DNA from 3 places in the Sphingopyxis sp. DBS4 genome. Region 2 is predicted to be linked to each of the others. Evidence: riboswitches for the same ligand, from Rfam matches in the RefSeq annotation. Region 2 holds a riboswitch; each other region holds the start of a gene.
The links. A riboswitch is a leader RNA that binds a small molecule or an ion and turns the genes downstream of it on or off. The one in region 2 is predicted to bind glycine.

Region 1: linked by a shared signal. The riboswitch ahead of NP825_RS03985 (L-serine ammonia-lyase) and the one ahead of gcvT (glycine cleavage system aminomethyltransferase GcvT) in region 2 are both predicted to bind glycine.
Region 3: linked by a shared signal. The riboswitch ahead of NP825_RS04000 (S41 family peptidase) and the one ahead of gcvT (glycine cleavage system aminomethyltransferase GcvT) in region 2 are both predicted to bind glycine.

Annotation. Positions count from the first base shown of each region.
Region 1 covers NZ_CP102384.1:862,047-871,817, forward strand. The annotation lists gene NP825_RS03945 (DUF805 domain-containing protein) at 1-89, shown strand, start outside; gene NP825_RS03950 (hypothetical protein) at 90-587, opposite strand; gene polA (DNA polymerase I) at 593-3,406, opposite strand; gene purT (formate-dependent phosphoribosylglycinamide formyltransferase) at 3,742-4,923, opposite strand; gene NP825_RS03965 (methylated-DNA--[protein]-cysteine S-methyltransferase) at 5,034-5,510, shown strand; gene NP825_RS03970 (GFA family protein) at 5,526-6,008, opposite strand; gene NP825_RS03975 (SgcJ/EcaC family oxidoreductase) at 6,099-6,521, shown strand; gene NP825_RS03980 (VOC family protein) at 6,549-6,941, opposite strand; glycine riboswitch at 7,525-7,612, shown strand; glycine riboswitch at 7,616-7,678, shown strand; gene NP825_RS03985 (L-serine ammonia-lyase) at 7,699-9,096, shown strand; gene NP825_RS03990 (TonB-dependent siderophore receptor) at 9,305-9,771, opposite strand, start outside.
Region 2 covers NZ_CP102384.1:2,759,448-2,769,218, reverse strand. The annotation lists gene NP825_RS13150 (SPOR domain-containing protein) at 1-1,011, shown strand, start outside; gene NP825_RS13145 (deoxyguanosinetriphosphate triphosphohydrolase) at 1,008-2,180, shown strand; gene NP825_RS13140 (NAD(P)H-binding protein) at 2,248-2,892, shown strand; glycine riboswitch at 2,952-3,049, shown strand; glycine riboswitch at 3,050-3,158, shown strand; gene gcvT (glycine cleavage system aminomethyltransferase GcvT) at 3,212-4,345, shown strand; gene gcvH (glycine cleavage system protein GcvH) at 4,349-4,720, shown strand; gene NP825_RS13125 (glycosyltransferase) at 4,833-5,651, shown strand; gene gcvPA (aminomethyl-transferring glycine dehydrogenase subunit GcvPA) at 5,655-7,013, shown strand; gene gcvPB (aminomethyl-transferring glycine dehydrogenase subunit GcvPB) at 7,046-8,569, shown strand; gene NP825_RS13110 (hypothetical protein) at 8,566-8,904, shown strand; gene NP825_RS13105 (ABA4-like family protein) at 9,054-9,500, shown strand; gene NP825_RS13100 (class I SAM-dependent methyltransferase) at 9,512-9,771, shown strand, end outside.
Region 3 covers NZ_CP102384.1:873,260-883,030, forward strand. The annotation lists gene NP825_RS03990 (TonB-dependent siderophore receptor) at 1-1,148, opposite strand, end outside; gene NP825_RS03995 (Lrp/AsnC family transcriptional regulator) at 1,355-1,846, shown strand; glycine riboswitch at 1,875-1,966, shown strand; gene NP825_RS04000 (S41 family peptidase) at 2,067-5,321, shown strand; gene NP825_RS04005 (hypothetical protein) at 5,517-7,862, opposite strand; gene NP825_RS04010 (ECF-type sigma factor) at 8,042-8,602, shown strand; gene NP825_RS04015 (serine/threonine-protein kinase) at 8,637-9,771, opposite strand, start outside.

The sequences.
Region 1 (9,771 bases), 1.9 Mb from region 2:
GCGGGCTGATCCTTCTCTGGCTTATTGTCGAACTGGTGCGGGCGGGAACCGATGCGCCGAACCGGTACGGACCGCCACCCGGTCGGTAATCATTCCTGCCAGGGACCGATTTCGCCGACTTCGCCGATCATGCGGAAACGCACGTCGTCATCGACCCACGCGACCTCCCACATCGGTGCCGGCCGCGCCCATTCGCCGATCACGAACAGCGGCAGCTTGTTCGCGGCGACGAAGGCGAGGTCGTCGGCCGTGGGGCCCGGGACGACGGTTTCGGATTTCTGGTGCAGCCGCACGACGGCGAGCGTGCCATCGGGCGGCGCGGGCAGCGACTGGCGCGCGGGAAAGCCGAGGCTCGCGGCGACGACGGGATAGCCCTTGCCGTCGCGGCCGAGCAGCAGCAGCTTGTCGGCGGTGGCATAGGGGCCGCCGACCGGTCGCCCCGCGACCTTGCGCCCCGCGACCGCGGCATATTCGCGAATGTCGCTGTCGGCGATCGTGGGCGGCGCGGCCTCGCTTTCGGCTGCGGGGGCGGGTGATGGCGGCGCGGTACCCGGATCGCCGATGACCGCCGCGGCGAACAGCAGCACCCCGATCAATGCGCGTCGCCCCAGCTTTTGCCGATGCCGACCTCGACATCGAGCGGCACCGACAGCGCCAGCACCGGCTCGGCCGCCCCCGACATCACACGGCGGATGACCTCGCCCGCGGCTTCGGCCTTGTCCTCGGGCGCCTCGAAGACGAGTTCGTCGTGGACCTGGAGCAGCATCTTCACGTCGCCAAGCCTCGCATCGTCGAGCGCTTTCGGCATCCGCGCCATCGCGCGCTTGATCAGGTCGGCGCTGGTACCCTGAATCGGCGCGTTGATCGCGGCGCGCTCGCTACCCGCGCGTTCGTTCTGGTTCGCGGCCTTGATGCGCGGAAACCAGGTCTTCCGGCCGAACAAAGTCTCAGTATACCCACGCGCGCGCGCGGTTTCGAGCGTGTCGGTGATATAGTCGCTGATGCCGGGAAAGCGCTCGAAATAGCGGCTGATCAACGCCTGCGCCTCATCGGGCGTCACTTCGAGCCGGTTCGCGAGACCCCAGCGCGAGATGCCGTAGAGGATCGCGAAGTTGATCGTCTTCGCCTTGCCGCGCGTGTCGCGGTTGACCTCCCCGAACAGTTCGATCGCGGTCGCGGCGTGAATATCCTGGCCCTGCGCGAAGGCCTGCTTGAGTTCGGGCACGTCGGCCATATGCGCCGCGAGGCGGAGTTCGATCTGGCTATAGTCGGCGGCCAGCAGCACATGGCCCGGCGCGGCGATGAAGGCGTCGCGAATCTGGCGGCCGACCTCGGTGCGGATCGGGATGTTCTGCAGATTGGGGTCGGTCGACGACAGCCGCCCGGTCTGCGCGCCGACGAGGCTGTAGCTGGTGTGGACGCGGCCGGTCTTCGCGTTGATCTGCCCTTGCAGCGCATCGGTATAGGTCGATTTGAGCTTCGCGAGCTGGCGCCACTCCAAAATCTTGCGCGCGATCGGCACGCCGTCGCGTTCCAGACGTTCTAGCTCGTTCTGGTCGGTCGACCAGTCGCCCGACTTGCCCTTGCGCCCGCCCTTCAGCCCCAGCTTGTCGAAGAGGATTTCGCCGAGCTGCTTGGGGCTGCCGATCGCGAAGGGCTGCCCCGCGAGTTCGTGGATTTCGCCCTCCATGCGCAGCATGTCGTTCGCGAACTCGCCCGACAGGCGCGCCAGATAGTCGCGGTTCACCATGATCCCCGCGCGTTCCATCCCTTCGACGACGGCGGCGAGCGGGCGGTCGACCATCTCGTAGATGCGCGTCCCGCCCTCGATCGGCAGGCGGAGCTTGAGCAATTTCCACAGGCGCCACGCGACCTCGGCATCCTCCGCCGCATAATGGGTCGCGCGGTCGAGCGGCACTTCGGCGAAGCTGATCTGCGACTTGCCGGTCCCGCACATCTCCTTGAAGGTCAGGCAGATGTGATCGAGGTGGAGCTTCGCCAACTCGTCGAGTCCGTGTCCGTGCTTGCCCGCGTCGAGCGCGAAGCTCATCACCATCGTGTCGTCATAGGGCGCGATGGTGACCCCGTGCTGCGCGAGGACGCCGATGTCATATTTGAGATTGTGCCCGACCTTGAGCACCGCCTCGTCGGCGAACAGCGCGCGCAGGCGCCCGAGCGCGTCCTGCATCGGAATCTGTTCGGGCTTTTCGGCGAACATGTCGGTGCCGCCATGGCCGAGCGGGATGTAGCACGCCCGGCCGGGACCGGTCGACAGGCTGACCCCGACAAGATCGCCGGTGACGCTGTCGAGGCTCGCGGTCTCGGTATCGACCGCGACGACATGCGCGGCGCGCGCGGCCTCGATCCAGTGGTCGAGCGCCTCGATCGTCGTCACCGTCTCGTACAAGGTGCGATCGATCGCGGGCCATGCCGGGAGAGTCGGCGTCGAGGGAGCGGCGGACGCCGCAGCGGGCGCGGCGCCCGCGCGCGGCAGCGTCGGCGGGCCGCTCGGCGCGACGCCATTGTCGAGCTTCGCCGACAGCGAGCGAAAGCCGTGCTCGTCGAGGAACAGCTTGAGCGGCCCCGGCGGGATCGCGCCGAGCTTGAGGTCATCGAGCGGGTCGGGGAGGGGGCAGTCGCGCTTGAGGTCGACGAGGATGCGCGACAGTTCGGCCATGCCGCGATGCTCGATCAGATTGTCGCGCAGTTTGCTGGCCTTCATCGTCTCGGCGCCGTCGAGCGCGGCAGTGAGATTTCCATATTCCTGAATGAGCTTGGTCGCCGTCTTGGGACCGACCCCGCGCACACCGGGGACGTTATCGACGCTGTCGCCCATCAGCGCGAGCACGTCGCCGACGAGGTCGGGGGTGACCCCGAATTTCTCGTTTACCGCTTCCATGCCCAGCCGGACGTTTTTCATCGTGTCGAGCATGTCGACATGCGGCGAGCCGTCCGTGGGTTCGCGGATGAGCTGCATCAGATCCTTGTCGGACGAGACGATGGTGACGTCCCAGCCCTCGCGCACCGCGGCCTCGGCATAAGAAGCGATCAGGTCGTCGGCCTCATACCCCGCCATCTCGATGCACGGCAGCGAGAAAGCGCGCGTCGCGTCGCGGATCAGCGGGAATTGCGGGCGCAGATCCTCGGGCGGCTCGGGGCGGTTCGCCTTATACTGGTCGTAGATGTCGTTGCGGAACGACTGGCTGCTATGGTCGAGGATGACGGCGAGATGCGTCGGCCCGTCGGCGTCGTGCAGATCCTTTGCCAGCTTCCACAGCATGGTGGTATAGCCATAGACCGCGCCGACCGGCACTCCGTTCGGGTTCGTCAGCGGCGGCAGGCGGTGATAGGCGCGGAAGATGTAGCTGGAGCCATCGACCAGATAGAGATGATTCTTCTCGGACATGGCGCGGGGTGTAGCAGGGGGATGCGGGGCGGCCTAGCTATGTCCGTGCGAGGCGTTGCAGTTGCTTTGAGGTGGAGAGCGGACATCCTTATCTTCGTCATTCCCGCGAAAGCGGGAACCCAGAGTGGGGTCAGCCGACGCACGCTCTGGGTTCCCGCTTTCGCGGGAATGACGAAGATAAGAGATGCTACGCGCGACTTTCAGACTCTCGTCATCCCGGACTTGATCCGGGATCCATTCTCTCAGCGCCGGTTGAATGGATCCCGGATCAAGTCCGGGATGACGATGTAAGGTAGGTCGGTTTCCGGTCGAAAACGCCGATCGGTGCGGCGGGTTTATTCCCGGTAGCCGATCTTCAGTTTTCCTGCCGCTGCCGCCGCAATCGCGCGCGCCTCGTCGGTCGTGCCGCTTTCGACGCGGGCGAGCGCGATTCCCATGCGGCGATACGAGCGCGTCACCGGCTTGCCGAAAATGCGGACATCGACATGGGTGTTCGCGTCCGGCGGAACCAGCGCCTCGGTGAGGCCGGTGATGGTGAAGTCCGCCGCGTCGCGGTCGGCGAGCAGGACCGCATTGGCGCTCGCATGCGGTACCGTGACGGCGGGAATCGGCAGCCCGAGAATCGCGCGGGCGTGGAGGTCGAATTCGGACAGCGATTGCGACACCAGCGTCACCATCCCGGTATCGTGCGGACGCGGGCTGAGTTCGGAGAAAATGACCGCGTCGCCCTTCACGAAAAATTCAACCCCGAAGATGCCGTGGCCGCCCAGCGCGTCGACGACTTTGGCGGCCATTTGCTGCGCGGCGGCGAGCGCGGCAGCGGACATCGCCGCGGGCTGCCAGCTTTCGCGATAATCGCCGCGGTCCTGCCGATGGCCGATCGGCGGGCAGAAGCTGACGCCGTCCTTGTGCCGTATCGTGAGCAAAGTGATCTCATAATCGAAATCGACGAACGCCTCGGCGATCACGCGCAGCCGGTCGCCGCGCATCCCGGCGGCGGCATAGTCCCACGCGGCGTTGATGCCCGCGGCGTCCTTCACCGTGCTCTGGCCCTTGCCCGATGAGGACATGACCGGCTTGACGACGAGCGGAAAGCCGACGCGCACCGCTGCGGCGGCGAGTTCCTCGCGGCTCGTCGCATATTCGAAGGTCGAGGTTTTCAGCGCCAGTTCGCTCGCGGCAAGGTTGCGGATCGCATCGCGGTTCATCGTGAGCCGCGCGGCACGGGCCGAGGGGACGATATGGAAACCCTCGGCCTCGAGCTCGGCGAGCACCTCGGTGCGGATCGCCTCGATCTCGGGCACCACATGATCGGGGCGGTGCTTTTCGATCACGGTGCGCAGCGCGTCACCGTCGAGCATCGGGAAGACCTCGCGCTCGTCGGCGACCTGCATCGCCGGCGCGCCGTCATAGCTGTCGCAGGCGACGACATGGCAGCCGAGCCGCTTTGCCGAAATGGTGAATTCGCGGCCAAGCTCGCCCGAGCCGAGGAGCAGGATTTTGGCGGTGGGGGTCATGGCTGTCTTTCCGTCGAGGTTGGGCGCAAGATTCGGGACGCGTCGCCGCGTCGCCCCTGCCATAGGAAGCTCATCGCCAAAGCGCGACAGCGAATGACAGGATCGAATCTATGACGCATGCTTTCAAAACCATCTGGTCGCCGGTCGGCGAACTGACCCTCGTCGCCGACGCCAAGGGGCTCGCCGCGATCCTCTGGGAGAAGGACCGGCCGGGCCGCGTCCAGCTGGGGCCGCTGACCGAGGATGCCGAGCATCCGGTGCTCGTCGAAACCGAACGCCAGCTCGGCGAATATTTTGCCGGCAAGCGCCGGACGTTCGACGTGCCGCTCTCCTTTTCGGGAAGCGATTTTCAGAAACGCGTGTGGAGCGCGCTGCTCACCATCCCGTTCGGCGAGACGCGCAGCTATGGCGAGATCGCGCAGCAGGTCGGCAGGCCGACCGCCTCGCGCGCGGTCGGCGCCGCCAACGGCCGCAATCCCATTTCGATCATTGCGCCCTGCCACCGCGTCGTCGGATCGACGGGCAAGCTGACCGGCTTCGCCGGCGGGCTCGACGCGAAGAAATATCTGCTCGAACTTGAGCAATAGGCCGCGCGCGACTGCTTATTGCGGCCAGCGATCGGTGTCGCGATCGGGATGCTGGTGGTTGCTCGCCCTGATCGCCCCGACATAGGCGGCCATCGTCTCTTCGGTCGTGCCTTCAGCCTTCAGCGGCAGATCCTCGAAAACGGGGAGCCGGGCTTCGAGGCCGAACTGGACCTTGGGCTGAAACCGCTCGGGCTCGTCGAACGATCCGGTCGTGAGGTTGATATGCCTGCTCTCGTGATAGTCGTAGGTGAGCGGCGTTCCGCAGTCGCGGCAGAAACCGCGCGCGGCCTTGTCCGAACTGGCAAAGGTTGCCGGCTGCCCGCGTGTCCAGGCGATCGCATCGCGCGGGACGCCGATCAGCGCGATGAAAAAATTGCCCGCTGCCTTCTGGCACATGCGGCAATGGCAGATATGCGATGTGTCGAGCACCGCTGTGATGTGCCAGCGCACCGCGCCGCACTGGCAGCCGCCCGAGGCTTCGGTTTCGATCCTGTCCATGACTGCGACTCGCTTGTCGATTTCGCCGGGAAGACAGGATAGGACAATGGGCGTTGCGCCGTCGAGCCGCTCGGCCGTCCGGAGGGTCATATGGTTCAGGAAGAAGGACCGGCGAGTATCGCCGCGCGATTTGCGGACGCATGGAACCGGCACGACATGGCGGCGTTCGCCGCGCTGTTCCATGTGGACGCGAGCTTCGTGAATCGCTTCGGCACCTACTGGCGCGGGGTGGAACAGATCGTCGCGGGCCATGCCCCGATCCACGAGACGATCTACAGCGATTCGACGCTGACCAACGAGGTCGCCGACGTCGATCCGATTTCGGACGATGCCGCGATCCTGCACATATGGTCGCGGCTGAGCGCGGGCGCGGCGCATCCGGTGGGGCCGCATCGGGTCGACACGATGATTCTTGCGGTCGTGACCCGGCGCGATGGCGCATGGAAAATCCAGGCGCTCGAGAATGTGACGCTGGTCAATCCGCGGACGGGTGAGCCGATATTGCGCGATTGAGCCGCCGTTCGCTCTGCCGGCGTCTGCTCAGCTCTGCGGCGCTCCGAAATAGACGAAGCTCATCTTGTTGCCTTCGGGGTCGCGGGCATAGGCGCCATAGAAGTCCGGCCCATAAAGTGGGCGCGGACCGGGGTCGCCGTCGTTGGTGCCACCACAGGCCAGCGCAGCGGCATGGGCCGCGTCCACCGCCGCTTGGCTTTCGCATAGAAAACCGGGCATGATTCCGTTGCCGGGAGCCGCCGCCAATCCGTCGTTCGGCTTGCCGATCCAGACGCGCTGTTCGCTCGGCATCGCATAGCAGCAAGCCTGGTCGCCATAGTCGACCTCCAGCCGGCCGCCGAGATGCGGCATGACCGCATCATAATAGCGCCGCGACCGCGCCATGTCGTTGGTGCCGATGGTGATATAGGCGATGGACATGGATCACTCCCACTCAATAATTCAGCGCGCTGTAACGCATTGGAAATGCGACAGAAAAATATTTAGTCTGAAATGACCGAGTAGCAGTCCGTCAAAAAATCTATGCTTATGAAAAATAAGGAGAAATTTCGCGATTCGGCCAAATCCCTATTTCGAGATATATTGGTTTGCCCGAAAACTGGGCGGAACTCTGCAATCAGGCACAAATTTGCGTGAATTTGCAACGGTTTCTTCTGCGGCGGCGCCCGTTTCCATTGATATTCGCCGTGCTTCGGGGGAGGCGCCTTTGGGTAGACATTGGGTCTCGACCGGACGAATCAGCGCTTTGAGAATTTGTTGTACGGGCCGCGAGTGAGCCAAGCGGCCACACCCGAAAGCGGTCAATCGGTTGAGACCGGACCACGACCTCTTCACGGCGCGCTACAGTCTATGGGATTCCGCAAAGATGCCGTTGCACCAGGGGGGTTTTCACTAACAATGGTGTGCCCGCCTTCGCGGGCAGACCACTCCCATGCACCTCGGTGATGTCTGCTATCGGATGAAACAGAGCGTTGACACAATGATCGCCGCGCGCGATGGTCGATCCGCCGATGTGGGAGAGACCGGATATTTCCGGCGCCGAAGGAGCAACCGCCCCGGAAACTCTCAGGCAGAAGGACCATGCGGCAATGGAATTCTGGAAAGTGACGCTTAGTGCGTCCGCCGACGGGATAGCGATCTCAGGCAAGCAGACAGAAGGGGCGCTGATGTCCGGCGAATGCCGGCAGGAGAGGCGCCGGTGTCCGCACAGATTCATACGACGAATGTCGCGTTCAGCATCTTTGATCTGTTCACGATCGGGATCGGGCCGTCGAGTTCCCACACGGTGGGACCTATGCGCGCAGCCGCGCAATTCGCCCGGCTCGCGATGGGCAAAGGCCACCCTGCGCGCGTCTCTTGCGAGCTGTTCGGCTCGCTTGCGCTGACCGGCAAGGGGCATGCGACGGACAGGGCAATCCTGCTTGGATTGTCCGGCCGGCTTCCGGAAGAAATCGATCCAGATCGGGTCGAAGAGATCGTTGCGGCGATAAGGGAGTGCCATTCACTTCGGCTCGCTGACTGTTGCCCGGTCGCATTCAACGAAACAGCGGACCTCATTTTCCGGCGCGGAGAATTTCTGCCCGGACATGCGAATGCGATGCGGTTCACGGCCCGTTATGCCTTCGGTGAGGAATTGACCCGCACCTTTTTCTCGGTCGGCGGTGGCGCGATACGCTGTGAGGGCGAGGCGGAGGCACGGTCGAACGTCGCCCTTCCTTACCCGTTCGGCTCGGCGGAGGAGCTGCTCGCAATCGGCCGGACCCACGGGCTTGCGATAGCCGACATCGTCCTCGCCAACGAGGAGGCGTGGCGCGCGCCGGTCGAGACGATTGCCTTCATCGATGCTGTGCGCGACGCCATGTTCGCCTGCATCGAGCGCGGGTGCCGCGGCGAGGGCGTATTGCCCGGCGGCCTCAACGTTCCGCGCCGCGCGCGGTCGCTGCACCATGCGCTGCTGGCCAAGGCCCCCTCGAACGACCCCACCAAGATCTTCGAATGGGTCAGTCTGTTCGCACTGAGCGTGAACGAGGAAAATGCCGCGGGCGGCCGCGTGGTAACTGCCCCGACCAATGGCGCGGCGGGCGTGCTGCCGGCGGTCCTCAAATATTATGAATCCTTCACCCCGGGCGCTTCGCGCGAGGGAAGCCGCATCCTGCTCGCGACCGCCGCCGCCATCGGATTCCTCTACAAGATGCGCGCGTCGATCTCGGCTGCGGAAATGGGCTGTCAGGGCGAAGTGGGCGTCGCGTGCTCGATGGCGGCCGCAGGCCTCGTCGCCGCGCTCGGCGGCACCAATGAGCAGATTGAAAATGCCGCCGAAATCGGGATGGAGCATAATCTCGGACTGACCTGCGACCCGATCGGCGGGCTCGTTCAGATTCCCTGTATCGAACGCAACACAATGGGGGCGGTCAAGGCGATAAATGCCGCGTGCCTCGCGCTTCAGGGCGACGGCCGGCACGTCGTCCCGCTCGATGCAGTCATCGAGACGATGCGCCAGACCGGCGAGGATATGCGCTCGAAATATAAGGAAACGAGTCTTGGCGGTCTGGCCGTCAACGTCGTCGAATGCTGACGGGCTGGTAACATTCCCCGCCGGGTGCGGGCGCTGAGCGCCAAATGCGTGGCGAGGTGAAGAATATCATCGAAGCTTCAGCGTGTCAGGGCAATTCGACGGACAGGCCACCACCGGGGCCGCACGATCAAGGCCGCCAATTCTTGGCAGCCGCTCCGAATCCATCGACGCGAACAATGGTCTGCGTCGATGGAAGGAGGGCCGGACCTCAGAATGACTGGTTGAGACGCATGAAGAAGGTGCGCCCGGTCAGATTATACTGATTCCCGGCGACCGATCCGATCCGATAGGTATAGGCATCGGGGCCGATCACCGGCGGCTTCCGGTCGAAGATGTTGCTGACCCCGGCGAGCAATGTCGTCTTGTCGAGAATCTGCCAGCGAACCGAGGTGTAGGCCGTCACATAGGCGGCGACCGACAGCTTTTCGCGAACCTCGGCGAAATCGTTCGAATTGCCGTAGACATTCCGGCCGGCATAGGCGCCATAGAAGCGGAAATGATCCGTGCCGGGAATGAAGGCGCCCTGTTCCTCCCAATAGCGGGTGTCGTCGACGCGGCCGACATAATTGGCGCCGACGAACCAGGTCAGCTTTTTGTAGTCGAGATGCGCTTCGGCATAGCCGGTGAGCTTGGGAAAGCCCGACAGCCCGTTGCGGTCGAGCTCGGGGCTGAGCG
Region 2 (9,771 bases):
CCGGTGCAGGTCGCCGCCGCGACGCCGGCTCCGACGCCTCCGCCCGCAGTCACAACCGGCAAAAGGGCGGAACGAAGTAAGCCGCCAGCATCGGCCATGCCGAAACCCGCTTCGAAACCGGCGCCGAAACCCGTGCCGGTCGTTTCGCCGGCGCCGCGACCGGCAGCATCCGCGGTACCCGTCCCAGCGGCAGCTCCGCCCGCGTCGCAGCCCCCCGCCGCGCATAGTCCCGCTCCCTCCGCCGCCGGCAGTCCGGCGCCGGTTCCCGCAAGGACGGAAGTGGCTATCGCCACGCCGCCTGCCCCCGTTTCGTCGGCGCCGGCTTCGTCTGCGCCTGCTCCCTCCACGGCTGCGCCCGTTGCCCCGATCGGCACCAATCCCGTGCAGTCGTCCACGCCCGTCGGTCCCGGCTTTTCGATCGCCGATGTCGGACGCCCCGCGCCGGCTCCGGCGGCGGTTCCCATGACGCCGCCGCCTTCGATCGCCCCGGCGGGAAGCGCGGTGACGCCCGAGGCGCCGCTGGCCTCGCTCGCCGCTATCGCCAGCTCGATCGAGATTCCGCCCGAGGAACTGGCGCGGCCCGACAATGCGATCGGTGCCGATACGCTCGCCAAGCTGCGCGAGGACAAGAAGCGCGCCGACGCCGCCGAAGAGGCGAAGCGCGAGAAGGAAGAGGCGGCCGCCAAGGCGAAGGCCGAAGCCGACGCGAAAGCCAAGGCCGAAGCGGCCGAAAAGAAAGCGAATCCCGCGCGCATCTGGGTGCAGATCGCGACCGGCGCCAATGCCAAGGCGCTGGCGTTCGACTATGGCAAGTTCGCGAAGAAGAACCCCGCGCTGTTCAAGGGCAAATCGGCCGCGACGACCGAATGGGGCAAGACGCGGCGCCTGCTCGTCGGGCCGTTCAAGGATCGCGCGGCGGCGCAGGACTGGCTCGGCGACTACAAGAAGGCGGGCGGCGACGGATTCCTGTTCAACAGCGACGCCGGCCAGAGCGTCGACCCGGTCAAATGAGCGTCGCCGCCTGCGCCAGCAATCCGGCGCAGAGCCGCGGCCGCCGCCACGAGGAACCCGGCCGCGTCGTGCGCGGCCCGCGCGACGCCTTTCAGCGCGACCGCGACCGCATCATCCACTCGATCGCCTTTCGCCGCCTGCGCCACAAGACGCAGGTCTTCGTCGCGCCCGACGGCGACCATTACCGCGTCCGCCTGACTCACAGCATCGAGGTCGCGCAGATCGGTCGCGGCATTGCCCGCGCGCTCGGCCTCAACGAGGATCTGACCGAGGCACTGTGCCTCGCGCATGACATCGGCCACCCACCTTTCGGCCATGCCGGCGAGGACGCGCTGAAGGCCGCGATGTTTGATCACGGCGGCTTCGATCATAACGGCCATACGCTGCGGACATTGGCGCGGCTCGAATGTCCCTATCCGCGCTTCGACGGGCTGAACCTCAGCTGGGAGACGCTGGAGGGGCTCGCCAAGCACAACGGCCCGGTGCGCCGCCCCGGCTGGGCGCTGGCCGAGATCGACGGCGAATTTCCGCTCGACCTTGTGAGCCACGCCAGCCTTGAGGCGCAGATCGCGGCGGTCGCCGACGACATCGCCTATGACAATCACGACATCGACGATGGGCTGCGCGCGGGATTGCTGACGCTCGACCAGTTGATGGGCCAGCCGTTCGTCGCCGCCAATTACCGCGCGGTCGAGGGCCGCTTTCCCGGCGCGCCGCGCGACCGCTTGCTGCGCGAACTGGTGCGCGACCAGATCGGCGTCATGGTCAACGACGTGATCGCCGCGACCGAAGCGAACGTCGCCGCCGCCGGTGTCGCGAGCGTCGGCGAAGTTCGCGCGGCGGGCGGCACGCTCGGCGATTTCTCGGACGAACTCGCGAGGGCGGAGCGCGACCTCAAGCGCTTCATGTATGCGAACCTCTACCACCATCCCTCGCAGATCGAGGCGGCGGCGGGGGCGAAGGAGGTCGTGTCGCGCCTGTTCGACGTCTACGCCGCCGACCCGCGCCTGATGGGCGAGGACTGGGCCTCGCGCCTTCCCGCAGGGGAGGGCGCGACGGTACGCCATATCGGTGATTATATCGCCGGCATGACCGACCGCTTCGCGATCGATCGCTTCGCGGAGATATTTGGGCGCGGGGCGGTGCCGGAGGCGTTGGCGCACGCTTGATCGACGGTGCGAAAATAACCACAGGCCCACGTTGCCAACCCGACCCGGCGCAGCTTAGGATCGCCCCATGGCGTCACCCGACATCTTGCTGCTTGGCGCAACCGGCCTCGTCGGCGGCATCGTGGCGCGGTCGGTCGCGGCGACGATCCTCGTCCGCCGCGCGCCCGATTATCAATATTCGCAGCCGGAGATGGACGTTGCGCCCAGCGAGCAATGGCCCGCGATCATCGCCGGCCGGCGACCTGCGACCCTCATCTCCTGTCTCGGCACCACGATCCGGCAGGCGGGGTCGCAGGCAGCCTTTCGGGCGGTCGATCATGATCTGGCCCTCGCTTGCGCGCGAGCCGCGAAGGAGGCGGGCGCGCGGCATATGATCGCGGTCAGCAGCGTCGGGGCGTCGTCGCAAGCCTCCAATTTCTATCTGCGGACCAAGGGCGAGGTCGAGGATGATCTTCGCGCGCTGGCGTTCGACCGGCTCGATTTGCTTCGCCCCGGCCTGCTGACCGGCGAGCGTCAGGGGCCGCCGCGGCTGGGCGAGGGGATTGCGATGGTCGCGGCGCCGCTGACCGATGCGCTGCTCCATGGATCGCTGCGTCGCTATCGCTCGATTCCGGCAGAAAGGGTCGCACAGGCGATCGTCACCCTGACCGGCGAGCGGGCGTCCGGCGTCTATATCCACGAAAACGACGCGATCCGCGCGCTCGCCGATTGACTCCGCAAAAAGGCGACGCCAAGGCTCGGGCGTCTGTCGGGTCTCCTTGCGGAGATTCGGCCGGCCGCGCGGGAGAGCGCGGGGCAGGGCGACCTGCACCGCCACCGAAGGAGCAACCGCCCCGGAAACTCTCAGGTCAACGGACCGCGCAGGCTGGAACGGACACTCTGGAAAGCGTTCCGGCGAAGGTCGTCGGGACCACCGAAGGGGTAACCCTGCGTTCTCGCAGGGGAAAACTCTCAGGTTCCCGTGACAGAGGGGGCATGGCGACAGGACGGCATCGGGCCGCGCCTCGCCATGTCAACCGCGGGAGACTGACATGACCGAAACGGACTTTACGGGCGAGGAAGCGGTTCCCACCGCAACGCTGCCGCTCGACGCCTGGCACCGCGCGAAGGGCGGCCGGATGGTCGAATTCGCCGGCTATTGGATGCCGATCCAATATGAAGGCATCATGGCCGAACATCAGTGGACGCGCGAGAATGCGGGTCTGTTCGACGTCAGCCATATGGGGCAGCTCAGTCTTGAAGGCGAAGGCGCCGTGGAAGCGCTTGAAGCGCTCGTCCCCGGCGACATCGCGGCGCTCAAGCCCGGTCGGATGCGCTATTCGCTGCTGCTCGGCGAAGATGGCGGCATACTCGACGACCTGATGATCACCAACGAAGGCGACCAGCTCGGCATCGTCGTCAATGGCGCGGTCAAATGGGACGACATTGCGCATCTTCGCGAGCATCTTCCCGATGATGTTACGCTCAACCACAACGAGGATTACGGTCTGCTCGCGCTGCAGGGGCCGAAGGCGGCCGAAGCGCTCGCGCGTCTCGTTCCCGAAAGCGCCGGCCTTGTCTTCATGCAGGCTGCGCAGGCGACCTGGAACGGCCATGCGATCGCGCTCAGCCGCTCGGGCTATACCGGCGAGGACGGTTTCGAAATCTCGCTTCCGAACGAAGCGCTCGCGGCTTTTGCCGACGCGCTGTGCGCGATGGATGAGGTGAAACCGATCGGGCTCGGTGCGCGCGATAGCTTGCGGCTCGAAGCGGGACTTCCCCTCTACGGCCACGATCTCAGCGAAGACACCGATCCGATCGAGGGCGACCTTGGTTTTGCGATCGGCAAGCGCCGCCGCGAGGAAGCGAATTTCCCCGGCGCCGCGCGCATTCTCGGCCATCTTGCCGACGGTCCGCCGCGCAAGCGCGTGGGCCTGCTCGTCGATGGCAAGCTGCCGGTGCGTGAAGGCGCGAAGCTGTTCGACGGCAACACAGAGATCGGCGTCGTGACTTCGGGCGGCTTTGCCCCCAGCGTCGGCGCGCCGATCGCCATGGGTTATGTGCCGCGCGATCACGCGGTGCCCGGCACCGCCATCGCCGCCGAAGTTCGCGGCAAGCGCGTGCCTTGCACCGTCGCCGCCATGCCCTTCGTTCCCCATAATTATGTCCGCAAACAGGGAGGCTGACCGATGCCGCGTTATTATACCGAAGAGCATGAATGGGTCGATGTCGACGGCGACATCGCGACGGTCGGCATCACCGACTTCGCGCAGAGCCAGCTCGGCGACATCGTGTTCGTCGAGGTTCCCGACACCGGCGCCGAACTGGCTGCGGGCGGTGACGCCGCGGTCGTCGAATCGGTCAAGGCCGCGAGCGACGTCTATGCGCCGGTCGACGGCGTGGTGACCGAAGGCAACGGCCAGCTCGAAGAGGATCCGGCGCTCGTCAACAGCGACCCGGAGGGCGAAGGCTGGTTCTTCCGCATGACGCTGACCGACAAGAGCCAGCTCGACGGTCTGATGAACGCCGAAGCCTACAAGGCCTTCATCGCCGATCTTTGACTTGTCCTCCCCTCCCGCAGGCGGGAGGGGTCGGGGGTGGGCTTTGGGCAAGCCTGCTCTCGCCGCCATGCCCACCCCCGGCCCCTCCCGCCTGCGGGAGGGGGGAGATGATGTGAGCGCATCCGCCGCCCTCGCCGATTGCCGCCTGATGGTGGCGACGCCCATCTATGACGGGGCGCAGGGTAGCTATGTCCGCGCGGCGCTCGACCTCGCGTTGAAGGCGCAGGCGGCGGGCGTCGCGGTGCGCTTCGAGTTCATTCTTTACCAGCCGTCGATCACGCGCGCGCGCGATCTGCTGGCGGCGATCTTCCGCGCCAGCGATTCCACCCATCTACTGTTCGTCGACGCCGATATCGATTTCGCGGCTGACGACGTCTTTTCGATGCTGGCCGCGATGCGCGAGCGGGACGATTGCGCGATCCTTGCCGCCGCTTGCCCGCGACGGATGGTCAACTGGTCCAACGTCGCACGCGCGGTCGAGCGTGGGATGGCGAAGGACGATCCGGGCGACCTCGCGCGCTTCGGCGGCGAGTTCGCGCTGCATTTCCTGCATCGGGACCAGCGGTTCGCGCTGACCGACCTCGTCGAGTTGACGCGAGCCGGGACGGGGATGATGCTGATCCGCCGCGACGTGCTCGATGGACTCGCCGCGCGGCACCCTGAGCTTGGCTTTCGCACCGACCCCGGCGAGCGCGCCGCGCACGGCGTCGCGGACAGCGAGCAGAGCTTCTTCCTGCCGATGATCGACCCGGACAGCCGCGAATTGCTGTCCGACGATTATGCCTTTTGCCGCCGCGCGCGCGATGCGGGTTTCCGCATCTGGCTCGCGCCATGGGTCCGCACGACGCACAGCGGCCCCGCGATCTTTCAGGGATCGCTTCCCGACCTCGCCCAGCTTTTTGCCGTCCATTCCGCTTCTTCCACGGAGTAGTTCATGCGTTATCTTCCCCTTACCAGCGACGACCGCGCGGCGATGCTCGCCGCCGTCGGCGCCGCGTCGATCGACGATCTGTTCGTCGACGTGCCTGCCGAAGCGCGGCTCGACGGTACGATCGCCGGGCTTCCCGACCATGCCAGCGAGCTTGCGGTCGAGCGCCATATGGCGGCGCTCGCGCGGCGGAACATGGCGGCGGGCGACGGACCCTTCTTCCTCGGCGCGGGCGCCTATCGCCACCATGTCCCGGCGAGCGTCGACCATCTGATCCAGCGCGGCGAGTTCCTGACCGCCTACACCCCCTATCAGCCCGAAATCGCGCAGGGCACGCTGCAGATGCTGTTCGAGTTCCAGAGCCAGGTCGCGCGCCTGCTCGGCACCGACGTCGCCAATGCCTCGATGTACGACGGCTCGACCGCCTGCTGGGAAGCGATTGTCATGGCGCGGCGCGTCACGCGGCGCAGCAAGGCTTTGCTCTCGACCGGGCTTCATCCGCATTATCGCAGCGTCGCGCGGACGATGGCGAACTATACCGGCGACGTGCTCGTAGACGGCGATCCGGCGCTCGAGGCCGGCACCGACTGGGCCGCGCTCGCGGCGGCGGTCGACAAGGAGGTGAGTTGCGTTGTCGTCCAATATCCCGACATCCTCGGCCGCATCGACGACATGACCGCGCTGGCGGGCGCCTGCCAGGCTGCGGGCGCGCTGCTGATCGCGGTGGTGACCGAGCCCGTCGCGCTCGGCCTCATCAAGGCGCCGGGTGAGATGGGTGCCGACATCGTCGTCGGCGAGGGGCAATCGATCGGCGTCGGGCTGCAGTTCGGCGGCCCCTATCTGGGCCTGTTCGGCTGCAAGGCCAAATATGTCCGCCAGATGCCGGGCCGCCTTTGCGGCGAGACCGCCGACGCCAACGGCAAGCGCGGCTTCGTGCTGACGCTCTCGACCCGCGAGCAGCATATCCGGCGCGAGAAGGCGACGAGCAATATCTGCACCAATTCGGGGCTTTGCGCGCTGGCGTTCAGCATCCACATGACTCTGCTTGGCGAGGCGGGCCTCCGCCAATTGGCGGGGATCAATCACGGCCGCGCCAAGGTCGCCGCCGCCGAGTTTGCGAAGGTGCCGGGCGTGTCGCTTCTGAACGGCGGTTTCTTCAACGAATTTACATTGGTCCTGCCGAAGGCGGCGCGGCCCGTCATCCACGAACTGGCGGAGAAGGGCATTCTCGGCGGCGTCTCGCTTGGCCGCCTCTACCCCGACAATGACGCGCTCGCGAACGGGCTTGTCGTTGCGGTGACCGAGACGGTGACCGAACAGGATATCGCCGCCTTTGCCGCGGCGCTGAAGGAGGTGCTGGCATGACCGCGCTCAACCGCGCCGGGTGGCGCCCCGAAATGAACGCCGGCGGCGTCGACGATACGACGACCTTCACCGGCAACCGCGCACTGATGCTCGAGGAGCCGTTGATCTTCGAGATCGGCGGCAGCGAGACGACCGGCGTCGATTTTGACGAGGCCGCGCCCGCCGCCGACCTCGGCGCGCTCGCGCGCTCGGCGCCGATCGGCCTGCCGGGGCTCAGCGAGTCCGAAACGGTGCGCCACTATACGCGGCTGTCGCGGCAGAATTATGCGATCGACCTCGGCCTCTTCCCGCTCGGAAGCTGCACGATGAAGCACAACCCGCGCCTCAACGAAAAGGTCGCGCGGATGCCGGGCTTCGCCGACGTTCACCCGCTCCAGCCGCAGGAAACGGTGCAGGGCGCCTATGCAGTGATCCACGAGCTCGCCGAATGGCTGATCACGCTCACCGGGATGCACAGCGTTGCCATGTCGCCCAAGGCGGGCGCGCATGGCGAGCTTTGCGGCGTCCTTTGCATCAAGGCGGCGCTCGAAGCGCGCGGCGAGGACCGCCGCGTGATTCTCGTCCCCGAAAGCGCGCACGGCACCAACCCCGCCACCGCGGCCTTCGCGGGCTTCACCGTCGAGGATATTCCGGCGACCGGCGAAGGCCGCGTCGACCTCGCGGCGCTCAAGGCGCGGCTCGGCCCCGATGTCGCGGGGGTGATGATCACCAACCCCAACACCTGCGGCCTGTTCGAGCGCGAGATGAAGGCGATTTCGGACGCGGTTCATGCGGCGGGCGGCTATGTCTATTGCGACGGCGCCAATTTCAACGCGATCGTCGGGCGCGTCCGTCCCGGCGACCTCGGCGTCGATGCGATGCACATCAACCTGCACAAGACCTTTTCGACCCCGCACGGCGGCGGCGGTCCGGGCTCGGGTCCGGTCGTGCTGTCCGAAGCGCTCGCGCCCTTCGCGCCGCTGCCTTTCGTGACTAGGGAGGGCGACCGCTTCCGCCTGATCGAGGAGGAAAATGCGGGCGAGGATCATCCGCAGACCTTTGGCCGGATGACCGCCTTTCACGGCCAGATGGGCATGTTCACCCGCGCGCTCGCCTATATCCTCAGCCACGGCGCCGACGGGCTCAAGCAGGTCGCCGAGGATGCCGTGCTCAATGCGAACTATGTGCTACGCAGCCTCGAGGATGTGCTCGACGCGCCGTTCGCGGCTTCGGGTCCGTGCATGCACGAGGCGCTGTTCAGCGATCGCGGGCTGGCCGAAGGCTTCTCGACGCTCGACGTCGCCAAGGGGCTGATCGATGAGGGCTATCATCCGATGACGGTCTTCTTCCCGCTCGTCGTCCACGGCGCGATGCTGATCGAGCCGACCGAGACCGAGAGCAAGGCGGTGCTCGACCAGTTCATCGGCGCGCTGCGCAGCATCGCGTTGCGCGCGAAGAACGGCGATCCGGCGCTCAAGTCGGCGCCGCATTTCGCCCCACGCGCCCGGCTCGACGAAACGCTCGCGGCGCGAAAGCCCGTGCTCGCGTGGAGCGAGGCCGAGGTCGGCGGCAGTTGAAAGGTGTCGACGACCGCGCGGCGAAGCGCCCCGGTGCCGGCTGCCTCGCCGGCGGGGCGCTGTTCGCGGTCGTTTTCGTCGCGATCTGGCTCGCCGCGATCACCTTCTATGGGCTGATCGTCGAGCAATGGGAACTGGTCCGCGTCCGGCGCGAGTTCAGCTATGACTGGGCCTTTCTCTATGCGCCGCTGATCGCGCTGGGGGTCGGGCTGGCGGCGGCCTTTTTCGCGACGCGGCGATTGCCTGCGGCGCGGATGACGCTGCTGATCCTGACCGTCGGCCTGATCGCGTTGTTCGGCGGCATCCTGCTCTTCGGGCTCGGCGCGGTGATTTAGGCGAGGGCGTCAAACCCACCGATTCCCCGAGCGAAGCCGAGGGGCTGTGCCGAGCGAAGTCGAGGCAGCGGCGGTGCAGGTTCTCGCTTTGCTCGAACGAGCCCCTCGGCTTCGCTCGGGGAATCGGTTTGATAGGACAGGAGAGCGAGATGAACTGGAACGGCCTTTACCTCATCGCCAATTACTGGGCGATCGCCGGCTGGCTGCTGCTCGCCTTCGCGCCGCGCAGTCCGCGGACATTGTCCGCCATCCTCTATGCCGGCGTGTCGCTGCTCTGCCTTTTGTATATTGTCCTCATCACCGGTTTCCTGACCGGCGGGATCGATCCTGGCGGGACGGGCGGCAGTTTCACGTCGCTCGCCGGGGTGATGAAGCTGTTCGCGGCGCCGGGCGGAGCGACGCTCGGCTGGGTCCATTATCTCGCCTTCGACCTGTTCACCGGCCTGTGGATCGCGCGCGATGCCGACAACAAGGACTTCGGCCGCCTCGTGCAACTGCCGTTCCTGTTCCTGACCCTGATGGCGGGGCCGGTCGGCCTGTTCTGCTGGCTGGTCGTCCGCGAAGGCCGCGCACGGGCGCAGGCGCGCGCCGCGTGACCCGGCCGTGGATGGCGGAGGACGGCGGCGCGGGAGCGAAGCGCCACGCCCCCGCGACGGTGCGCAATCGCGACGTGATCGCCGCCGTGCTCGCCGACTGGCTGCCGCCCGCGGGCCTTGTGCTGGAGGTCGCGAGCGGATCGGGCGAACATGCCGTCCATTTCGCGGCTGGCTTTCCCGGCCTCCAGTGGCAGCCGAGCGATCCCGATCCGACGGCGCTGACCTCGATCGCGGCGTGGCGCGCCGAGGCCGGCCTTGCCAATATCGCGCC
Region 3 (9,771 bases), 1.9 Mb from region 2:
GAATTGTCGCCGACGTTCACGCCCGCCGAAACATAGGCGTTGATGCGGCGATAGGGCGAGATGGAGTCGGCCTCGTCATAGGCGCGGCTGGTGTTGGGCGAATAGGGATAGGTGTCGGGAAAGCCGCCGCGGTTGGCGCGGACCCAGTCGAGCAGCGGCGCAAGGGCCGGATTGGTGGGATCCTGCAGCCCGAGCGCGGCGGGGGGATAGGGGCCGTTCGCCTGCGTCGGATCATAGACGAAGGCGCCGCCGTACCAATATTGATCGAAGAAGATGCCGTTCGGATTGTGGTTGATGCAGCGGAAGTTGCCCGAAGTGTCGCGGGCGTCGACGCGCTCGCCGCTCGTCGGATCGTAGACGAAATCCTGCCGGCACGCGGTCTGGGGCCGATCCTTGAGATCGAGCTCGAACTGCTGATCATATTCGAGCGCCGCGGTCACGTAGAAATTGTCGTAATTGCGGCCCCAGAAGGCGTTCGCCTGGACATAGCGCCCGCCGTGCTTTTCGGGGAGGCGGGCGAAGCCGCCGAGTTCGAGCCCGTCGCCGCCCTTGCGAGTGATGACGTTGATCACCCCGGCGATCGCATCAGAGCCATAGACCGAGGAAGCGCCGGTGGTCAGAACCTCGATCCGGTCGAGCGCGACCGAGGGGATGACGTTGAAATCGACCGGCGCGACCTGGCTTCCGGTTCCCGACGGGGCGATCCGCTGGCCGTTGAGCAGGGTCAGCGTCCGCGTCGCGCTCATGTTGCGCAGGCTGATCGTATTGACGTTGGCGCCGCCCAGCACAACCGATCCGCCGGCTCCGGTCGCCGAAAGCTGGTTGTTGATCTGCTGCGTGCCTGCCGCGGCGGTGGCATGCGCGACGATCTCCGCCGCGGTCGCATTGCCGAGCACGGCGCCCCGGTCCGCCTTGAGCACCTGCACCGGCGCGGTGGTCGAGAATTCCGACGGCAGGCGCGAGCCGGTGACGACGATGTCGCTTTCCGCCTCCTTGCTACCGGTATCGGGCGCGCTGTCGGCCGACCGGACCTCTGCGGCGTCGCCGTCGCGGGTGTCCGCATCGGCGGTTTGAGCCTGCGCCGCGGCCGAATGGGCGAGCGCCGCGATCAAAACCGCCGACGACACGCCATGAAAATTGAATCGCATGTTGATCCCTCCTCCCTGATCGGACCTTGCAGATTGGCTTCCGTTTGCGGACTGGCCCCCTAATGTCCGGTTTATGCAATGAGCTTGCTGATTTTCCCCGATACCGACACCTAGCATTCATCGGCCTTGCCGATCCCACCAAATTTCGGTGCCAAATTGGCTTGTGGAATGAAATATCGTCGTGATACGATATTATTATGGAAAATATGGAAACACTTGAGCTTGATCGGTTAGATTATCGAATCATGCATATCCTGGCGTCGGACGCGCGGTCGAGCGATGTCGCGATCGGCGAGGCGGTGGGGCTTTCGAGCAACGCCGCGGCGCGGCGGCGCCGGCTGCTCGAAGGCCATGGCGTGATCGAGCGATATACGGCGCAGTTCGATCTCGACCGGCTGGGTTTCGGCATCCTCGTCCTGGTGCAGATGGAGCTGGTGTCGCAGTCCGACGACGCGCTCGATCGCTTCGAAGCGGCGATCCAGAAATGCAGCGCGGTGTCGAAATGCTGGTTCGTGTCGGGCGACGTGGATTTCCTCGCGCTCGTGCATGTCCCGTCGCTGCACGACTTCGACGAAACCTATCGGCAGGAGCTGTCGAGCCTGCCGAATGTCGCGCGGATCCGCAGTTCCTTCGTCCTGCGCAGCGTGATCGACCGGCCCACGGCGCTGCGGGTGCTGGAGAGCGCCGGAAGGCCTTGACAAGCGGACGGACGCCGCGTCATCCTGAGCGAGTCGGATGGGAGAGAGCCTGCCTCGCGCAGGCCGCCGAAGGAGCAACCGCCCCGGAAACTCTCAGGCACGAAGGACCATCCGGCGCATGGAATCTGGAGAGAGGCGCGCAGGCGTCCGCCGACGGGATAACGATCTCAGGCACACGGACAGATGGGGCCCTGATACCTGCTCGGGAGGGGCTTCGTTCGTGAACTTCTTTTCAAAAGATCGTGCGCGCCAGCGCTTCATCGTCGCCGCGCTCCTCAGCAGCGTCGCCACCGCGGCGTCCGCGCAGGCGCCCGACCCCGCCGATCCTTATCTCCGTTATCCCGATGTGTGCGGATCGCGGATTGTCTTCAGCTTTGCGGGCGATCTGTGGCTACAGGATGGAACGGCGGCGGAAGCGCGGCGGCTGACCAGCACCCCCGGCCCCGAATATTTCGCGAAATTCTCGCCCGATTGCAAAATGCTGGCGTTCACCGCGCGCATCGACGGCGACGACCAGGCCTATGTGATGCCCGCCGACGGGGGCGAGGCAAGGCGTCTGACCAGCGCGCCCTCGCGCAAGGGGCTGTCGACGCGCTGGGGCAGCGATAATCAGGTGGTCGGCTGGACGCCCGATGGGAGCGCCATCCTCATCCGGTCGATGCGCGACGCGGCGATGCTGTCGCAGAGCAACCTCTATACCGTCAGCCTGGCGACGCGCACGATCGAGCCCGCCGGCACCGCGCGCGCCGGCGCCGGGGTCTTCTCGCCCGATGGAACGCAGATCCTCTATTCGCCCTGGTCGCGCGATTTCCGAACCTGGAAACATTATCGCGGGGGCTGGGCGCAGGACCTGTGGATCTATGATCGGTCGAGCGGCGCGGCGCGGCAGCTCACCCGGACCGATGCGACCGAACGCGACCCGATGTGGACACGGCAGGGCCTCTTCTTTCTCTCCGACCGGAACGGGGCGATGAACCTGTTCCGCGCCGATCCGGCAACCGGCGAGGCCGAGCAGCTCACGCGGCACGAGAGCGACGCGAAATGGGCGTCGGCCGATCGCGCAGGAGCCATCGTTTATGAGGTCGACGGCCGCATCTGGCGCTTCGATCCGGCGACCGGTGCCTCAGAGCAGCAGGTGATCCGGGTCTCGTCGGATGCGTTGCAGGCGCGCCCGCGCTTCGCGCGCTATGGCGAGGCGATCGACAGCTTCGTCCCGACGCCCGATGGCGATCGCGCGCTCTTCGTGGCGCGGGGCGACATATTCGATCTGGCCGCGGGCGACGCACCGGTCCGTGCCGTAACCGCGAGTTCCGACGCCCAGGAGCGCGAGGCCGCCATGTCGAGCGACGGCAAATGGATCGCCTATGTCTCCGACCGGGGCGGCGAGGAGGAACTGTGGATCGCGTCTGCCGACGGCGGTGCCGCGCGGCAACTCACCTCGGGTCACCATGATCGCTTCTCGCGGCCGCAATGGGCGCCCGACGGCAAGCGCATCGCCCTGTCGGGGAAGGACGGGGCAATCTATCTGGTCGATGTCGCGAGCGGAGCGATGCGCGAGGCTGGGCGCAGCGGCAGCGTCTTCGTCAACGATTATGCCTGGTCGCCCAACAGCCGCTATCTCGCCTACACGCGCTTCGGCCCAGCCGATATGGGACAGGTGCAGATCCTCGACGTTGCGACCGGCAAGACCGTCGCGGCGAGCGATCCGCTCTATAACATGTCGCAGCCGGCCTTTTCGCCTGACGGCAATTATCTCTATGCGCTGACCGACCGCCAGTTCCGGGGCCGGTTCGAGGGGCGCGAGTGGAATTTCCAGGTGCCGCGCCAGCGCTCGATCGCCATCCTGCCGCTTCGCGCAGGGCTACCCGATCCCTTCCTGACCGCGAGCAAGGACGAAACCGTTCCGCCGCTCGCGACGATCGATTTCGACGGGCTGATCGACCGCCTCGCGCCGACGCCGATCGCGAGCGCGAACATCGACGCCTTCACCGTCGGCAAGGACGATATTGTCTATTCGGCGGCGATCGCGGACGACGATGCCTATCGGCTGAGCGCCTATTCGTTCGAGAAGAAGGAAACGCGCACCGTCGCGGATCGCGTCGATGCGGTGGCTTTCCTGCCCTGGAGCGCGTCTGCGGTGACGCGGCGCGAGAAGGATTATGCGCTGCTCGATACCGCCAGCGGCAAGGCGAGGAAGCTCGACATCGGCCGCCTCACCGGAACGATCGCGCCGCGCGAGGAATGGCGCGCGGTCTTCGACGAGGTCTGTCGACGCTACCGCGACTTCTTCTACGACGCGAAGATGCACGGCTTCGACTGGGCGGCGCTGTGCGCGCGCTATCGCGCCGATCTGCCGCGCATCGGCAGCCGGGGCGACCTGACCGAGGTCATCGGGCGCATGGTGTCGGAACTGAACGTCGGCCATGCCTATATCGATGGGCGCGACGAATGGCAGCCCGCGACGCCGGGGTCGGCGGCGCTCGGCGCGGTCTGGGTCTTCGACGCCGCGAAAGCGCGCTGGCGCATCAGCCATATCTATGCGGGCGACCCCGTCGATCCGCTCTATCGCTCGCCGCTCGGCGCGCTCGGCAAGGAAGTGCGGGTCGGCGACTGGCTGTTCGCGATCGACGGTCGCGCGCTCGATGCCCGCACCGACCCGTTCGAGGCGCTGATCGGCAAGGCGGACAAGGAGGTCGCGCTGACGATCGGCCGCGACGGCGTGAAAGGCGAGCGGACGCTGGTCGTCAAGCCGATCGCCAGCCAGGAGGGGCTGGCCTATCGTGAATGGAGCGAAAACAACCGGCATCTCGTCGATCGGGTGTCGGGTGGACGGATCGGCTATGTCCATATCCCCGCCATGTCGCCGCAGGGGCTGGCGGAGTTCGCGCGCGGTTATTTCGGACAAATCCGCAAGGATGGGTTGATCGTCGATATTCGCGGCAATCTGGGCGGCAGCGGATCGCCGCTCGTCATCGACCGGCTGCTGCGCCCCTTCCTGACGACCGGGCATGTCAAGGGAATGGACTATCCGACGACCTACCCCTGGGGCGGGTTCACGCAGGTGTTCACCGGAAAACTCGCGCTGCTCGTCAACGAAGCAACGATGTCCGACGGCGATACCATGGCCTATGAATGGCGGCAGGCGAAGCTGGGTCCGATCTATGGAAAGCGGACCTGGGGCGGGGTGATCGGCACCGGATCGACCGGGCCGCTGCTCGACGGGACCGAGACCAATGTGCCGCAATATGCGCTCGCCGCAACTGACGGATCGTGGATCGTCGAGGGCGAAGGGGTGAAGCCCGATGTCGAAATCGGTTTCGACGCGGATGCGAAGCTGGGTGGCGACGATCCGCAACTTGCGGAAGCGGCGCGTCTGCTCGCCACGCAGATATCCGGGCACCCAGGGACGCTTCCCAACGCTTCGCCAGGGCCTGACAAGCGCGATGTGCAATCCGTTACGGGTACGAGGGATTGACTGGAATTCCATTCGCTAGCCGGTTTCGAGTGGCTGAAACCATAGGGCGGCGGTTGTTGGGCACCCCGCCGCTGCGGGCGAAGTGCTGACGGTGAGGCGTCACAGCCAAGCAAACTCGTTGGAGTTCGACGCAAGGCTGACTCCCCCACGCTCCCAGCCCCAGTTTTTCCGGGGCCGGGAGCCGGGGGATCAATTCTAGAAGCCGAAGGCCACGCCAACCCGGCCGCCAGTCGTTCCCTTGACGGTCGATCCGGCAAAGCCGCCGCTGACGTACACGCGCGGTGTCAGGCGAACCACCGCGGCGCCGGAGAAGCCCTGCTCGCCCTGATAGGTCGCAAGGTTGAACGAGACCGAGACATTGCTGTCGGGGACGATCATCGTGCCCCCCATCGCCATCGCGGTAACGATGCCGCCGGTCGCTTCGCGAAAGCGCCGGTCGTTGCCGAGGCTGAGCGCATCGATGCGGCTGTTGAGCGCGGCAACATTGGTATCGAGCGCGCCGATCGCCGAGCCGACGTCGTGATAGGCGGTGCCGCCGACCGAATAGCTCGGCGCGCTGACCGCCCCCGTCGCCGTATCATAACTCGCGCCGCTGCCGAGCGCCGCCGCCAGGCTGACCCCCGCGGTGTCGCCGCGCAGGACCGCCGTTGTCGCCGCTGCCTGTGCGCCGTTTGCCGTGGTCTGGGCGGTGGCGGCATTGGCGAGCGCGGTGTTCGCGGTGCCTTGCGCCGCCGCCGCTTCGGTGCGGGCGGTGTTCGCCGTTCCCTGTGCGGCGGTCGCGCCTGCGAGCGCCGTGTTTGCCGTCGTCTGCGCGGCCGCGGCGTTGGTCAGCGCCGTCGTCGCGGTCGTCTGGGCCGCGGCGGCTTCCGTGCGCGCCGTATCGGCGGTCGTTTGCGCGGTCGCGGCATTGGCCAGCGCCGTATCGGCCGTTCCTTGTGCCGCCGCGGCGTTGGCGAGCGCGGTGGTTGCAGTGGTCTGCGCGGCCGCCGCCGCATTGCCCTGTGCGGCGAGCGCGGCATTGAGCTGCGCGACGTTCACCGCGTCGGTATCGGTGGTGCCGGCGGCGACATTGGTGATCGCCCGCTCATTGCCCGCCGACCCCACCGACACGGTGTTGGCGCGCGTTGCGGTCGAATTGGCGCCGATGGCGACCGCGCCCTCGGCAAAGGCCGTCGCACTGTCGCCCAGCGCCACCGAACGGTCGCTGCTGGCAAAGGCGCCCGCGCCGATGGCCACGGCGTCCTCCCCGGCGCCGCCGCGGTTGCCCAGCATGATGCTGTCGGCCCCGTTCGCCAGCGCCTGGCCGCCGATGGCGATGCTGTTGGCGCCGATCGCGCGCGTCGTCAGCGTGTCGCCGCCGCCGATGGCGATGCTGTTGTCGCCGATCGCCTGCGCCTGTTGCCCCAGCGCCACGGCCGATTGTCCCGTCGCCTGCGTCAGTTCGCCCAGCGCAACGGTTCCGCGGCCCTGTGCATTGGCCTGGTCGCCCAGCGCCAATGCGCTGGCGCCGTTCGCGACCGAAGCATTGCCCAGCGCCACCGCACCGGTGCCGGTGGCGGTGTTGTCGGCGCCGACGGCGACCGCGCCGGTGCCGGTCGCGACATTGGGATCGCCGATCGCGACCGCGCCGTTGCCCGAGGCGACATTCTGCGATCCGATCGATACCGCCTTGCCGTCCTGCGCGGTGGCGCCCATGCCGATGGCGACGGCTTCGTCGCTGTCGGCTGAGGCGTCCGTGCCGACGGCAATGGCGTTTTCTCCGATCGCGTAGCCGCCGCCCACGCCGCTGTCCTCAAGGCGGGACAGGCGGCCGTCGGTATAAAAAGCCTCAGTTTCCAGGTCGAGGACGCGATCTTCGACGCCGTCGATCAGGTCGGTGGTGTCTGCGATGTCCTGCTTGACGGCATAAAGCTGGCTGCCGGTGACGGCATCCGAGCTGCCGTCGAATATCTCACCATCGGCGGCATTGATGATCCGCCGCTTGATCGTGTCGCTGCCGACGCTGACGACATATTCCCCCGCCGTTGTGGACCCGGTGCCGAGCGCGACCGAATTGCTGCCGGCCGAGCTGCCGTTGCCGATCGCCACACCGCCGCCCAGCGAATAGACATCGTTGCCGATCGAGATGCCGCCGGTGCCGCGCGCGAGATTGCCGATGAAGATACCTCCGCCATTGCCGGTGGCCTCGTGGCCGATCGCGATCGTGTTTTCGTCCGACGCGAATGCCTTGTAACCAACCGCGGTTGCGGTGGCCCCGGTCGCGTGCGCGAAAGCCCCGACCGTCGTCGCGCCTGCCGCATCGGCGCTGGACCCCGCGCCGACCGACACCGTCTCCTCGGCGGTGGCCTGCGCCTGACGGCCGCAGGCGACGCTGGAGGCGTTTGATACCGAACCGTCGGACTGGACCGCCTCGTTGATGTCGTTCACGCGCTTTGCACAGGTGACGTCGCCTTCCGCTGCCCGTGCCGCGTTCGGCATGGCGAGCAGCGCGATGGTCAGCGCCGGCGTGGCGGTGGCGATCAGCCAAGCATATTTACGCATCTTGTCTTCCCCTCGATCGAGCGAAGGCCGTCGGCCTCCACGGTGGATATCTCGACCCGGCGGGCGCCTGTTCCGGCGCCTCTCTCCCGCGCGTGCGGCCGCTAAGTCATTGCCGCGCTTGCCTTGCGTCCGCCGACCTGCGAAGAGCGGCGGACGCCTGACAGAGAGCGAGACGGAAAATTTCCGAGGAAGCGGACACGCCAGCCGAAAAAAATGGGGCCGAAAAAAATGGGGCGGGCAGCTCGGACGAGCTGATCGCGGGCCTGTATGGGGAATTACGGGCGATCGCGCGGCGCGAGCATTATCGTGCCGGCCTGCCGCAGACGCTCCAGACGACGGCGCTGATCAACGAAGCCTATGTGAAGCTGCGCAAGGCCGCCGGCTGGGAGAGCCGCTCGCATTTCCTCGCCTGCGCGGCGACCGCGATGCGGCATATCCTGATCGACGCCGCGCGGGCGCGGCTAGCGTCGAAGCGCGATGCGCCGACCTACAGCTTTACCCAGAGCCTCGACTCGCTCGCCGCCGCAGTGCCCGAGGATGAGCAGGTCGTCCGGCTGGGCGAGGCGCTCGAGGGGCTGAAGCGGCTCGACGCCAACCTCGCGCAGGTCGTCGACTGCCGTTTCTTCGCGGGGATGGACGAGAAGGAGACGGCGCTCGTCCTCGGCGTTTCCGACCGCACGATCCGTCGCTGGTGGGTGCAGGCGCGCGCCTGGATACACCATGAGATGGCGGCGGCCTGATCCTGGGGGCCTCATTCCCGCGGGGATGACGGCCTTATTCCGGCCCCAGCCGCGCCCGCAGCGCGGGGAAGGATTTGAGGTAGGAGGCGCCCGCCGGCCCTTCGGCCTTGAACAGCGCTTCGGCCCGGTCGGTTTCCCGCCGCGCTTCGCCGAGCTTGCCCGATTTGAGCAGCGCGATCGCCTTCGCGCGCGCGAAGATCGCTTGCGGCAGGCCTGGCTTGGGCAGCGCCGCGATCAGCGGTTCGGTCTCGGCGATCGTGCGCCGTGCGTCCGCGAGGTCGCCCGATTCGGCCTCTGCCTCGATCAGGCCCGCGGCGATGATCAGCGTCGGCGTCGCCTGGGGACTGAGATATTGCGCCGCCATCGGGCGCGCCTCGGCGAGGATCGCTTTCGCTTCGGCATATTTGCCGAGCGCCAGCTTGGCGCGGCCGAGCTGGAGGAGGTCGACCGCGAGCCCCGCCGAGCGGCCGAAGGTCGCGCGCCGCTGCGCCGCGACGCGCGTGACGATCTGCTCGGCGACCTCGGGCCGGTCGAGCTTGAGGAGGCGCACGGCTTTCAGTTGCGCGATCGCAAGCCCCTGCATGCTCGCCTGCTGACCGGTTCGGCGAAGCACGGCGTCGGCGCGATCGAAGATCGCGGGCATGGCGTCGAGCTGGTTCGCCTCGACCATGTAGACGAGAAGATTATTATAGGTCGTGAGCAGGTCGCGGTGGTTCTCCGCATAGACGATATCGGCGTCGGGCAGGGTGCGGATCAACAGCGAAATGGCATCTTCGAGCCGATCCGTTCGCCGCCAGAGCTGCGCGCGGGCAAGCGCGATTTCGACCAGTTCGCGTTGGAAATGGTCGGGATCGGCCCGGAAAACCGGTTCGGCGGCATCGACGTTGGGGGCGATTTCGTCGGCCCGGCCCAGCGCCGCGGCCGAAACCGCGGCCCGCATCCTGAGCTGTGCGGTCGCGACCGGGTCGCCGCGCCCGATCCCGCGCGCGAGCGCCTTTTGAATCAGCGCGTCGGCGCCCGCCGTGTCCTCGATATTCGCATAAAGGTCGAACAGGGTGACGATCAGGTCGGCCGATTTGGAACTGGTATCGAGCGACGCGGCAAGCCGGGCCGAGGTCTGGTCGAGCATCTGCTTGACGTTGATATTTTCTCCGCCCGCATCCTCGGCG